DNA from 2 places in the Brevibacillus sp. RS1.1 genome. Region 1 is predicted to be linked to the other one. Evidence: a T-box and tRNA genes for the amino acid it is inferred to sense, from the RefSeq annotation. Region 1 holds a T-box; the other holds one or more tRNA genes.

Region 1 (6,110 bases):
ATTTGCCCTCCGGACTGATGTAAGAGATATTGCGGCGTACCGCATCCTTCATGTTGATTTGGCCTTGGATGGTGTTCTCCCAGGTCGGTGAGTTCGCGTCCTCAAAGTCAGCCATGAAAAGCCGAGCACCCGAGTTCAGTGCATTGATGACCATTTTTCGGTCACCCGAAGGTCCTGTAATCTCCACCCGTCTGTCCTGCAAATCTTTGGGCAATGGAGCAACAGTCCAATCTCCTTTACGAATGTCCGCTGTCTCCTGTAGAAAATCCGGCAGTTGGCCTGCATCGATTTGCAATTGACGCTCCACGCGTTTCGCCAACAATTGTTGTCGTCTGTCGCCAAACCTTTGCTCCAGCTTCATCACGAATTGAATCGCTTCTGGTGTCAGGATTTCTTGATAACCAGGGTGCATCTCACCGGAAATCTGCACCTCCAGCGGATATGGATTCGTTGGTACGGTAGTCAAAACAGCCCCTCCTCCCTCAATTCAAAGTTATTATGGTACAGATTGATAAAATTATTTTTATTATATAACAGTAGTGACAAAAAAAATGTCCTTACTCCTGATACCCGCTGCCACTACAATGACTGCAGCATACATGCCCGTCTCCCATGCACTTGTGGCAAGCCGCTCCGTTGGCATCACGACCAACGCCTCCACATCTTGGGCAATTTTGTTCTCCGTTTCCTTCACACCGATAGCAGTCCATTCTCCATTCCTCCATTTCTGTATTAAAACAATATTCTTAAAATTTGTTTTTATTATATAACAGAGATTAGTACAGTGCAACACGTTTTTTAAAAAAATTCGCCTGTATTAGTACACAATATAAAACAGCCCTTGACCCGTTATGGATCAAGAGCTGCTTTTTAAATTTCTCGGTTATTACTTCGGTGCGATCTTGTCTACTCCGCCCATGTATGGACGAAGAACTTCTGGAATCACGATTGCTCCGTCTGCCTCTTGGTAGTTCTCCAAGATTGCTGCTACTGTACGTCCAATCGCCAAACCAGAACCATTCAATGTATGCACAAATTCTGGCTTCGATTTCGTATCGCGACGGAAACGGATATTGGCACGGCGCGCTTGGAAATCTTCAAAGTTCGAGCAAGACGAAATCTCACGGTATGTGTCGCCACTCGGAATCCAAACCTCGATGTCGAATTTCTTCGCAGCCGTAAAACCAAGATCGCCTGTGCACATGCTAAGAACACGGTATGGTAGTCCAAGCAGTTGAAGTACCTTTTCAGCGTTTTTCACCAGCTTGTCGAGTTCGTCATAAGACTCTTCTGGTTTCACGAATTTCACCAACTCAACTTTGTTGAATTGATGCTGACGAATCAACCCACGCGTATCACGACCGGCAGAACCCGCTTCCGAGCGGAAACATGCGCTGAAAGCAGTGTAGTAGCGAGGGAGATCCGCTCCATCCATGATTTCATCACGATGCATATTGGTGACTGGCACCTCTGCCGTTGGAATCAGGAAGTAATCTGGTCCCTCGATTTTGAATGCATCCTCTTCAAACTTAGGCAATTGACCCGTTCCCGTCATGCTCGTACGGTTGACGATAAACGGTGGGATCACTTCTTCATAGCCATGCTCGTTCGAGTGCAAATCCATCATGAAGTTCATCAGTGCGCGCTCCAGACGTGCACCCAAGCCTTTATAGAAAACAAAACGGCTTCCTGTTACTTTTGCCGCGGTTTCAAAATCGAGGATGCCTGCTTGACTAGCCAGCTCCCAGTGAGGCTTAATCTCGAAGTCAAACGCACGTGGCTCTCCCCATGTCCAGGCAATCACGTTATCGTCTTCTGTCGTACCGATCGGCGTGCTTTCATGCGGAAGGTTCGGGAGGCTCAGCAAAATGAACTCCAGCTGTTCATCCAGTTGGCGCAGCTCTTCATCCAAAGCCTTGATGCGCTCATTTACTTCTTTCATTTCCGCGATCAGATGGTCTGCATTTTCCTTATTGCGTTTCATAACCGCTACTTGTTCGGATACCGTATTACGCTTATTTTTCAACGCTTCTGCTTCTTGGATGACTTCGCGACGCTTTTCATCTACTTCTACGAATTGATCCAACGCAGAAATATCTTCATTACGGTGAGCCAAACGGCGTTTTACTTCTTCTAGATCCTGGCGTAATACTTTTACGTCCAACATGTGTAAATCCCTCCGAATCGTATTGAAAAAAAACAAAAAACACCCGTCCCCTGGTAAGGGACGAGTGTTGTATACCCGCGTTGCCACCCTCGTTGACACATGCAGTAATCCTTCATGCATATGTCCACTCTTCCGTCATAACGGGACGGTTCCGGACAAAGTTGTTGTTCCTTTGCCACTCCGAGATGGATTCCCTCACATAACCGGATCGGTTCGCACCTACCACCGACTCTCTAGGCCTGGCTCTTGTGAAGTACTTGTTCTCATCATCGCATTCTCATTCATGAATACTATTATTGTTAACTGTACTACAGGTTCTATACGTATGTAAAGACCACCCCACCTCGATCTTTACAGAAAAAAGAAGATCGGCGCCTTTTTAAGGGCCCGATCTTCCGGTATGACAACTAGCTTCTGTATTCCTTAACCATGTCGAGAAAGTATTTGTGCAGTCTTGTATCTTCGGTCAATTCTGGGTGAAAGGCTGCTGCCAAATAGTGACCGCTTCGGGCGACAACAATCTTATCTTCGTGCTTAGCCAAGACTTGACCGTTCTCTCCCACTTCCATGATATACGGTGCCCGGATGAACACTGCCGGGTAATCTGCCCCCACATCGGCAACAGGCATCAAGACTTCAAAGCTCTCCTTTTGGCGACCAAAAGCATTCCGCTCCACTTTGATATCCATCAAGCCTAAATGGTAATCGTCTTGTCCTTGAATCCGTTTCGCCAGAAGAATCGCTCCTGCGCAAGTTCCGAAGATCGGCTTATTCGCCTTACCGAACTCTTGAACCGCCTCCATGAATCCGTACTTGTGCATCAGCTTGCTAATCGTGGTGCTTTCTCCGCCAGGAATGACCAGTCCATCAAGGTCATCCAGTTCTTCTACTCTTTTGACCGGGACAGCTGTGGCACCAACCTCTTCTAGCATTCGCAGATGTTCTGCTACAGCTCCTTGTAGAGCGAGTACGCCGATTTTCATGCTACTCACCTTACCAGCCGCGCTCTTGCATGCGATCAGCTTCACGAATTTTGGAGATTTCGATTCCTGGCATTGCCGTCCCCAAGCCTTTGGATACGCGAGCAATCAGTTCGTAATCTGTGTAGTGGGTGGTCGCTTCCACAATCGCGCGAGCAAACTTCTCTGGATTCTCTGATTTAAAGATACCAGAGCCAACAAACACGCCATCGGAACCGAGTTGCATCATCAGGGCAGCATCTGCTGGTGTTGCTACTCCACCTGCTGCGAAGTTTACAACTGGCAGCTTACCTGTTTTGTGTACCTCTTCAAGCAGTTCGTATGGGGCACCCAGGTTTTTGGCTTCCGCCATCAGTTCATCGTAGGACATGGCTTGCACTTTGCGGATTTGGGACATCATCGTGCGCATGTGACGAACAGCCTCTACAATGTTTCCGGTACCTGGCTCACCTTTTGTACGGATCATGGATGCACCTTCCCCAATACGGCGGAGGGCTTCACCCAGATCACGGGCGCCACATACAAACGGTACAGTGAACTCTTTTTTATTGATATGGTACAAGTCATCTGCCGGAGTGAGCACTTCACTCTCATCAAGATAATCTACACCCAGAGATTCGAGAACACGCGCTTCAACAAAATGACCGATACGAGCTTTTGCCATAACAGGGATCGAAACAGCATTCAGTACTTCCTCTACAATGCCAAGGTCAGCCATACGCGCAACTCCACCAGCTGCACGAATGTCAGACGGTACACGCTCTAAAGCCATTACAGCAACAGCACCCGCTGCTTCTGCAATTTTCGCTTGTTCAGCATTCACGACGTCCATAATGACGCCGCCTTTTTGCATTTCAGCCATACCTCTTTTAACGCGGGACGTTCCTACTTGTACCATTACAAATACCCCCTACATCATGAGTCAGAACCGAAACTGTTATGCGGTGTTATGGTTCCTGTTACCGTCATTGTAAACGATAGATGTAGGGGAAAACAATAGTTATTTAATTTCCGGTTCCACTGCTAAACAAATTGCTGAAAAACTCTATAATGCTGCGGAAGAACAGACGAATCCAGCTCGCTTCCTCTACTGCCTGTCCTGCTACGATATCCACGCCTGCTTTTGCTGCGTCTTCAGGCTGCAAGTAATCCGATTCCTTCATACCTTCTTCTTTCAAAACGATCTTACCGACAACTTGTCCTTGCTGAATCGGTGCGGTTAGCTCCTGGAAGGTAACCGTTGGCGTGTATTTTGCTTCCGTACCGGTTTTGGTGATCATATTTACTTCACTGCCTGTAACGACTGGTACAGTTACCTCTACACCGTTTTTCACAGGAGCTGTTTCAAATCCTTTGACTGGTACATTCTTGTCCATTTGTTTTGTGAGTTTGAAATTGCCAAAACCGTAGTCAAACAGTTTTCTCGTCTCAGCAAAACGCTTTGACTCGGTGCTTGCTTTCATCACGACGCTAATCAAACGCATGTTGTCGCGAACAGCCGTACCTGTAAAACAATAACCTGCTGCATCTGTGTGCCCCGTTTTTAATCCGTCTACACCTGGGTAGTAACTGATCAGACTAGGCAGCATCCAGTTATAGTTTTTCTTAGTCCACTCATTTGGTGTACCTGTACGGAAGGTGAAGATTGGTTTTTTGGAGGTCTCCAACGCATCCGGGAAATCGTGAATCAGAGCACGGGCAAGGATCGCTGAATCACGAGCAGACATCAGGTTTTCTTTTTGATCGGTCTGAACAGAGTATGGACCTAACTCATCGGCTGGCAAACCAGTAGAAGTGACGAACGAAGTATTTTTCATACCAAGCTCTGCTGCCTTCTTGTTCATCAGTTCAACAAAGGCTGCCTCACTGCCTGCGATATGCTCAGCCAAAAGTACAGTAGCGTCATTGGCCGATACAATTGCCATCGCTTCGTACAATTGTTTAACCGTAAAGGATTCGCCTAAATTCAAATACACACCAGACGAATCAGAAATTTTAGCGATATAAAACGCATATTCACTTACAGGGACGACATCATCCCATTTCATTTTCTTTTGCTTGATGGCATCATGAACCAGATATTCGCTCATCATTTTACTCATACTCGCAGGCGGAAGTGCTACATCAGGATCTTTACTATAGAGAACCTTTCCCGTCGATGCCTCAACAAGAATGGCAGACTTCGCTTCCAGTTGTAAATTCGCTTGAGATGCTACAGGGGCAGCTTCTACCTTTGAAACCATTCCTCCCATTGCTGTAGCAAAAACAGCGACAGAAAGGAACAGGCCTGTCAATCGCTTTGTCCATGTCTTTCGCTTCATGTAATCTCTCACTCTCCTATTTCTGTCGATTTTTTTTTCATGAAACAAGCACACAATTGTAAGTGTACCATAGGTTGCAGGGTGGCTTGAAGCGAGATTCCTCCTATTTCCACATGTTAGTAGCTAGTAAAAATCCCCTCTCTTAATAAAAGAAAGGGGACGTAGGTCTTCCGTATCATTTTTCGCTTAGGAAATTGAGTAGTTAGGTGATTCTTTTGTAATTTGTACATCGTGTGGGTGGCTCTCACGCAAGCCAGCGCCGGTAATGCGAACGAACTGGGAGTTTTGAATCAAATCTTCGATGGTCTTCGCTCCGCAGTATCCCATACCTGCACGCAGTCCACCAATCAACTGATACGTGACATCCGCCAACGGGCCTTTGTAAGGAACACGGCCTTCGATCCCTTCCGGAACGAGCTTTTGTGCGTTCTCTTGGAAGTAACGGTCCTTACTGCCTGCTTTCATCGCGCCAATCGATCCCATTCCGCGATATACCTTGAAACGACGCCCTTGGAAAATCTCGAATTCGCCCGGGCTTTCTTCTGTACCAGCGAACAGGCTTCCGATCATGATCACTGAAGCACCTGCACCAATTGCTTTTGGCAAATCACCGGAGTATTTAATGCCGCCGTCGGCAATAAT
Region 2 (6,110 bases), on a different contig from region 1:
TCTCGCCATCCATCGTCGGATCAGACATTGGATGTGGAATGCGTGTGCATCTGACTCCCTTGCATCGAGACGACCTCAAAGACAAGAGCCTAAAGCGGGCATTGATCGAGGCGATCGAAGCGTACGTCCCGACAAACGAGCGGGGAAATACGCATTTTACGGATATTCGCTTGGAGGAAGTGGTGAAGCATGGCTTACAAGGACTGCCGAGCAACTACATTCCAGACACAGAAGCAGCGCCTGACACCTTTAGCCGTTCTTTCTCGCATGTGGAAAAGTACACATTTGAATTCGACCATTCCTTCCTGGAGCAAATACCGCAAAAATCTTGGAGTCGTGCCTGGGGCCAGTTGGGAACATTAGGGGGCGGTAACCACTTTATTGAAATCCAGCATATCGAGATCGCGGAGGAGAACAGGGAAATTGCGAAAGCGTGGGGACTGTTCGACGGCCAGGTCGTCATCATGATTCATTCCGGTTCGCGGGCGTGGGGGGCTATGTTAGGGAGGGATTACACCAAAAGCTTCAAAGAAGTCATGTACAAATGGGGGATTCATAATCCCGAGCCAAGCCTGGTGTATGCTCCGATCCAAAGCGAGGAAGGGCAACAGTATTTGAATTTGATGTACTCCGCGCTGAACTTTGCGGTAACGAATCGGCATATGATTGGATTTTCAGTAGAGCAGGCGTTTCGCGATATTTTTGGTAGAGAGACGCGTACACCAGTGCTGTATGATCTGATGCATAATTACGCCTTGAAAGAATTCCATCGCAATTCGCCGGTGCTCGTCCACCGCAAAGGAGCGACAAAGGCGTTGCCAGCAGGCCATTTCCAAAATCCGAAGGCTTACCGTAAAACGGGACATCCAGCATTGATTCCAGGTTCTATGGGAACATCGTCCTATATCATGGTTGGATCGGAGGCTGGCGCCAAAAACTTTTATTCGATCTGTCATGGTGCAGGGCGTGTTCGTTCCCGCAAAGCAACCAAGGAGCTTGTGACCATCGATCAATTCGAGCAGGCAATGCGCGTGGGACAGGAAGATGAGATCATGGTGAATCACCGTTCGCTCGCTTCCATCCTTGATGAATGCCCGCAAGCCTATAAAGATGTGGATCAAATCATTGATTCCGTTGTGGGAGCAAATCTTGCCACTGTCGTAGCAAAATGTAACCCTCTTATTGCCATAAAAGGAGTATAATGAAGAGTGGCTTCCTGAAAATTTTGGGGGAGCCACCTTTTGTGATTTAACTTACACTAAAATACAGGAATTAAATTGTGAACAAATTGCTGAAAAGTTTCAAAAAATAGGTTCGAATGTAACATAAATTGCATCGCTTCCTCAACCGATACCAAAAGAGAGACAAAATAGGGGAGATAGGGGAACAGATATGCCTACATACTATTACTTCACCTGCCTAAAATGCCGAACCCGGGGGGGAGTTTTCGGCGAACAGGCCTGGGGCTGGGGAAACTTTGATATGATCGAGTCCTTCAAATACCTGGCTCACCACATCCGTACTTGCGGAGAAAATTCGATTCGCGTGATTTCTGAGGATGTAGATGATTATGTAGATCAGCTACACGGAGAGTACAACACCTTCCTTGAGCAAACGAAGCATATATTTCCGCATTCCAAGGATTGGGAGTTCCTTGATCGATGGAAAACACTAAAAGTAGAAGAAATGAAGCTAAAATGGGTCGAGGAAAACCGGATCATGCATCCAGATGATCGGATGAAAATATGCGGAGTGCTTGATGCCGTGGATATCTTGAAAGAAGGGGCGGGAAGAGTCTCGTTCAGTGCTAGTGTGACGGATGATGATGGGAAGGTGTGGAAAATCGTAGCGAATATGCGCGAATTACCCATCTTAAAACACACGTATATCATCATTGGCGTCATACAAGAGCATTCTATATTAGGAGAAGTCATCGAGGTGTACAAGATGATTCCACGAGTCTCTGTTCAGGAGGAAAGGGGTAACGATCATGATTCTGGAGACAATCGGGCAATTACTAATTAAAGTGCGCGAGGAAAATCCACTCGTTCATAATATAACGAACGTAGTTGTCACAAACTTTACAGCGAACGGCTTGTTAGCTCTCGGTGCATCCCCTGTCATGGCGTACGCCAAACAAGAGGTGGCAGATATGGCAAAGATCGCCGGAGCTCTTGTATTGAATATAGGGACATTGAATGAGCACGAGATCGAAGCGATGTTAATCGCAGGAAAATCCGCGAATCAGCATGGAGTGCCTGTTTTGTTTGATCCGGTGGGGGCGGGAGCAACATCGTATCGAACCGAGACAAGTCAACGTCTTGCCCAGGAACTAGATATAGCCCTCATAAGAGGAAATGCTGCCGAGATTGCGAACGTTATCGGGGAGCGGTGGGAGATTAAAGGTGTAGATGCGAAGGAAGCAGGCGGAGATGTCGAGGACCTAGCGAGAGCAGCAGCGAAAAAACTAAGAACAATCGTTGCGATTACGGGCAAGGTTGACGTTATTTCGGACGGAGAAACGACTTACTCGATCCATAATGGTCATCCAATCTTAACGAAGGTGACCGGAACAGGCTGTTTGTTAACGTCTGTTATGGGAGCGTTTGCAGCCATTGCAAAAGACAAGCTGATCGCAGGAGCTGCGGCATTGGTATGCTACGGTGTTGCTGCTCAGCTGGCAGCCGAGAAAGCAGCAGGAGTAGGTCCAGGCAGTTTCCAAATCGAATTTTTGAATGCCTTGCATAACTTGACCGCAGACGATGTTCGCCGTTTTGGATACATCGAAAAAAGGGAATAAAAATTCCCCTTTAAAAAAGGGGAGAAAAATGGCCGTAGAACGATTAAGCTAGATATGTTAGACAGTAGCTGTAATTTCGTAGTGAATAAGACAGCAGCTTCTTCTGATGCTCTGAGAGTGATAGGAATATAAATTCAACGTGATCATCATCGTATGGACGGACATAAAAACGGGAAATACCATGACAAATAATTTCTCTCTTTAACGTCAGTGCCACACTGGCGTCTGTTCGTATGTGCAATTCCACGCTGCGTACCCTCCTTGGACATTCAATAGAGTACCAAAAAAATACAAGGAAAAACAAGGTAATTATGTCTGAATCATGTCCAAGTTGTTACCGTTTTTTGGATGAAAACTGACAAGGAAAACGATTCAGAAAAGGCTAGCGAGGATTGCTGGGAAAGCACCCTGTACGAGAGAAAAAATTCGAGATGATTCCGGCCATTCTCCCTTTTTCCGTTGTGTTGTTTACTTTATTTCGAAGGCAGCGTACGAGCTCCTGATCGCAGTGACAAGAGAAATAGCCGTGCTTTACATAGCATTCATCATGCCTCTTGCAGCATCTGTCGACATTATCAATTGGCGCAGCCGGCCCGGAGCATCCAGGCCCACACCAGTTTCCGTACAAACAGGGGAAGCCTACTGAACGGTGTTTTCTTTTTGACAACTAACATCACTCCGTCTTGTAAAGGAATACTACTTGTATCATATTGAACAAGAAGGGAAGTTGCTTTAGGCAATCTCCCTTTTTTCGTTTCGATTCGATAGATAATCGCCTGACATGAATGGCTCGGAGATGGACAAAGGGAAAAACTTTCAAAATATCACTTGATATCATGTTGTGAATATGATAGATTAATTCTTGCCGAAGCGAACGCTTGCAGGCTCAATGGATGGATGTCCGAGCGGCCGAAGGAGCACGATTGGAAATCGTGTAGGCGGTGTCGAACCGTCTCGTGGGTTCAAATCCCACTCCATCCGCCATCATACTTGGCCCGTTGGTGAAGCGGTTTAACACAGCAGCCTTTCACGCTGTCATACAGGGGTTCGAATCCCCTACGGGTCACTTAGAAAAATCCCTACATCTTGTAGGTGATTTGGAGGCTTAGCTCAGCTGGGAGAGCATCTGCCTTACAAGCAGAGGGTCGGCGGTTCGATCCCGTCAGCCTCCACCATTTTTATATGCGGTCGTGGCGGAATTGGCAGACGCGCTAGATTCAGGTTCTAGTGGTGGCAACACCGTGGAGGTTCAAGTCCTCTCGACCGCACCAAGCAAACCCTATATATGGCGGTCGTGGCGAAGGGGTTAACGCACCGGATTGTGGCTCCGGCACTCGTGGGTTCAAGTCCCATCGATCGCCCCATCTATTTATGTTCAAAATGTAAAAATGAAATAGCCCAGCGGTGGCTCCTGTAAAGGAACTCCGGCTGGGCTTTCTTTGTATTTGTTTACGAGTGATCTGGCTGATAAAAGTGAAGGCGATTTCCAAAAGGATCGGTCACGCTCACTTCACGCGTTCCCCACGGCGTCTCCTCTAAACCAGGACGAGCATACTTGTACTCTTGGCGCAACAGGGACTGATGAAAAAGCTCAATGTTCTCTACCTGTACGCGAATCGCTGAGCCAGGACAAGCATCCCCGTGATGCTCAGACAGATGAAGTGTGCACGATGGAGAGGAAATTTGCATGTATAAAGGAAAATGATCCTCGTAACGATGCTCCCAATCAATTTGAAAACCTAGAAAATCCACGTAAAACTCTCTTGCCTTCTCAACATCAAACATACGAAAAATCGGCGTGATAATCTGATTCATTTGCCTAGACACCTCCGGATTGTATTGAGGGAGGCGAGGTGCATCCCTTCGTGAAAAATCGTTCGGACAAGCACTTGTGAAATCGTATGCATGTCAGATTCCGTTGCGGGAAACTCTGCTTCTAATCGATCCTTGTAAGCGGCTTGTATCTTCTGAGGTTGTTCTTGTAATAGGGAGAAGAGCACGGCGAGTTTCGGTGGCTGCGTATCCCAATCAGCAGGCTTTCCCCCTAGAGTGGCAGTCTTTGTAAATAAATTCGAGTCAAAGATTCTACCTTCCTTCCATAAAAAGAGGGAGCATCATCAAAAAAGCGTGCAGAGCCAATTCGTCTGCACGCTTTTTGTATGCGGTTATAAGAAACGGCGCTACATTCTTTCCTGCTCGAGGGCGTGAGAAGGGGAGAATAGTTTCCGCCATTTTACTTGCGGTACGCAGATGGCAGCAAGGATCATGAATACGCCACCCCATTGAGGGAGAGAGACAGTCTCTTGAAGTACGAAGCTCGACAAGAGCACGACAGTGGGTAGCTCGACTGCACTTAAAATGGTAGCCAGTCCATTGCCGATCCGTGGCACACCGACAGCCAAACAGAAGATGGGAATGACCGAACCGAAGATCGCAACCAAAAGACCAAGCGGCAGCAAACCTTGCAGAAGCTGACCATTTACCAGGAAAGTTGGTGGATAAACGATCGAGAGCATCAGGGCAGCCATACTAATCGAAATCGCGCTTCGCAAGTAGGGGTCCATTCCTGGAAGAATTCGCCCGCTAAAGAAAATAACCAAGGCAAAGGTCGCGCCTGACATCAGACCGAAGATCAGTCCGACCATGTCTACACTCTGAATTCCGCTTTCGCTAAGTCCACTTGCAAGAACGGTCCCTGCTCCAAGCATAGCCAGAGACACCCATTTTTCAGCGGTCGGCCATTTGCGATCCACAATCGCCTCCAGCAAAACGCCGATCCAGGTAAACTGAAAGAGGAGAACGATTGCGAGCGAAGCAGAAACCCGGCTAACAGCCTGATGGTAAAAAAGACTGGTTGAGGCCATCATGAGGCTGGCTGGTGCCAAAAGCAACAAATACTTGAACGAAAACCGTTGCTTGGAGAAAAAGATGGCCATGACCGTCATGATCAATCCGCCAAAAATCAATTGGCTTCCACTCATTTCAAACGGCGTAAAGCCGAGTTGAAAAGCATGCTTCATGAAGATCGAGAGGACACCGTAGCTGCACGCACCGAGTAAAACTAAAAAGATAGATCGCCAGTATGTCATAAGTAAAAGTTCCTTTCGTATGACTAAACTCGGAAGAATAATGACTATTGTACTACAGGTATAAAAGTGGTACAATAAAATTTTTGTCTGCACTTTACTATGCTACTAAGGTAATTAGATAGCTGCGTACATTGGTAATATGGTAACGGATGAAAGTGTAGGGGACACCTTCTTTTACGTGAGAATACATAGCTGTTTTTTCGTATTTCCGTTACACTACT

What was found. The T-box of region 1 lies ahead of serS (serine--tRNA ligase). A T-box ahead of a tRNA ligase gene usually reads a tRNA of that ligase, here a tRNA-Ser.
Region 2: it encodes a tRNA-Ser, which carries the amino acid that the T-box ahead of serS (serine--tRNA ligase) is inferred to sense. The anticodon was not compared.

The regions. Positions count from the first base shown of each region.
Region 1 is NZ_JABSVA010000011.1:133,697-139,806, forward strand. It holds gene aceB (malate synthase A) at 1-466, opposite strand, end outside; gene HP570_RS29720 (hypothetical protein) at 527-694, opposite strand; gene serS (serine--tRNA ligase) at 887-2,167, opposite strand; T-box leader at 2,221-2,446, opposite strand; gene pdxT (pyridoxal 5'-phosphate synthase glutaminase subunit PdxT) at 2,575-3,150, opposite strand; gene pdxS (pyridoxal 5'-phosphate synthase lyase subunit PdxS) at 3,161-4,045, opposite strand; gene HP570_RS25370 (D-alanyl-D-alanine carboxypeptidase family protein) at 4,152-5,468, opposite strand; gene guaB (IMP dehydrogenase) at 5,655-6,110, opposite strand, start outside.
Region 2 is NZ_JABSVA010000001.1:938,885-944,994, reverse strand. It holds gene HP570_RS04415 (RtcB family protein) at 1-1,202, shown strand, start outside; gene HP570_RS04410 (hypothetical protein) at 1,483-2,025, shown strand; gene thiM (hydroxyethylthiazole kinase) at 1,991-2,800, shown strand; tRNA gene HP570_RS04395 (tRNA-Ser) at 3,692-3,784, shown strand; tRNA gene HP570_RS04390 (tRNA-Glu) at 3,793-3,866, shown strand; tRNA gene HP570_RS04385 (tRNA-Val) at 3,900-3,975, shown strand; tRNA gene HP570_RS04380 (tRNA-Leu) at 3,985-4,071, shown strand; tRNA gene HP570_RS04375 (tRNA-His) at 4,089-4,164, shown strand; gene HP570_RS04370 (glyoxalase superfamily protein) at 4,250-4,615, opposite strand; gene HP570_RS04365 (EamA family transporter) at 4,981-5,889, opposite strand.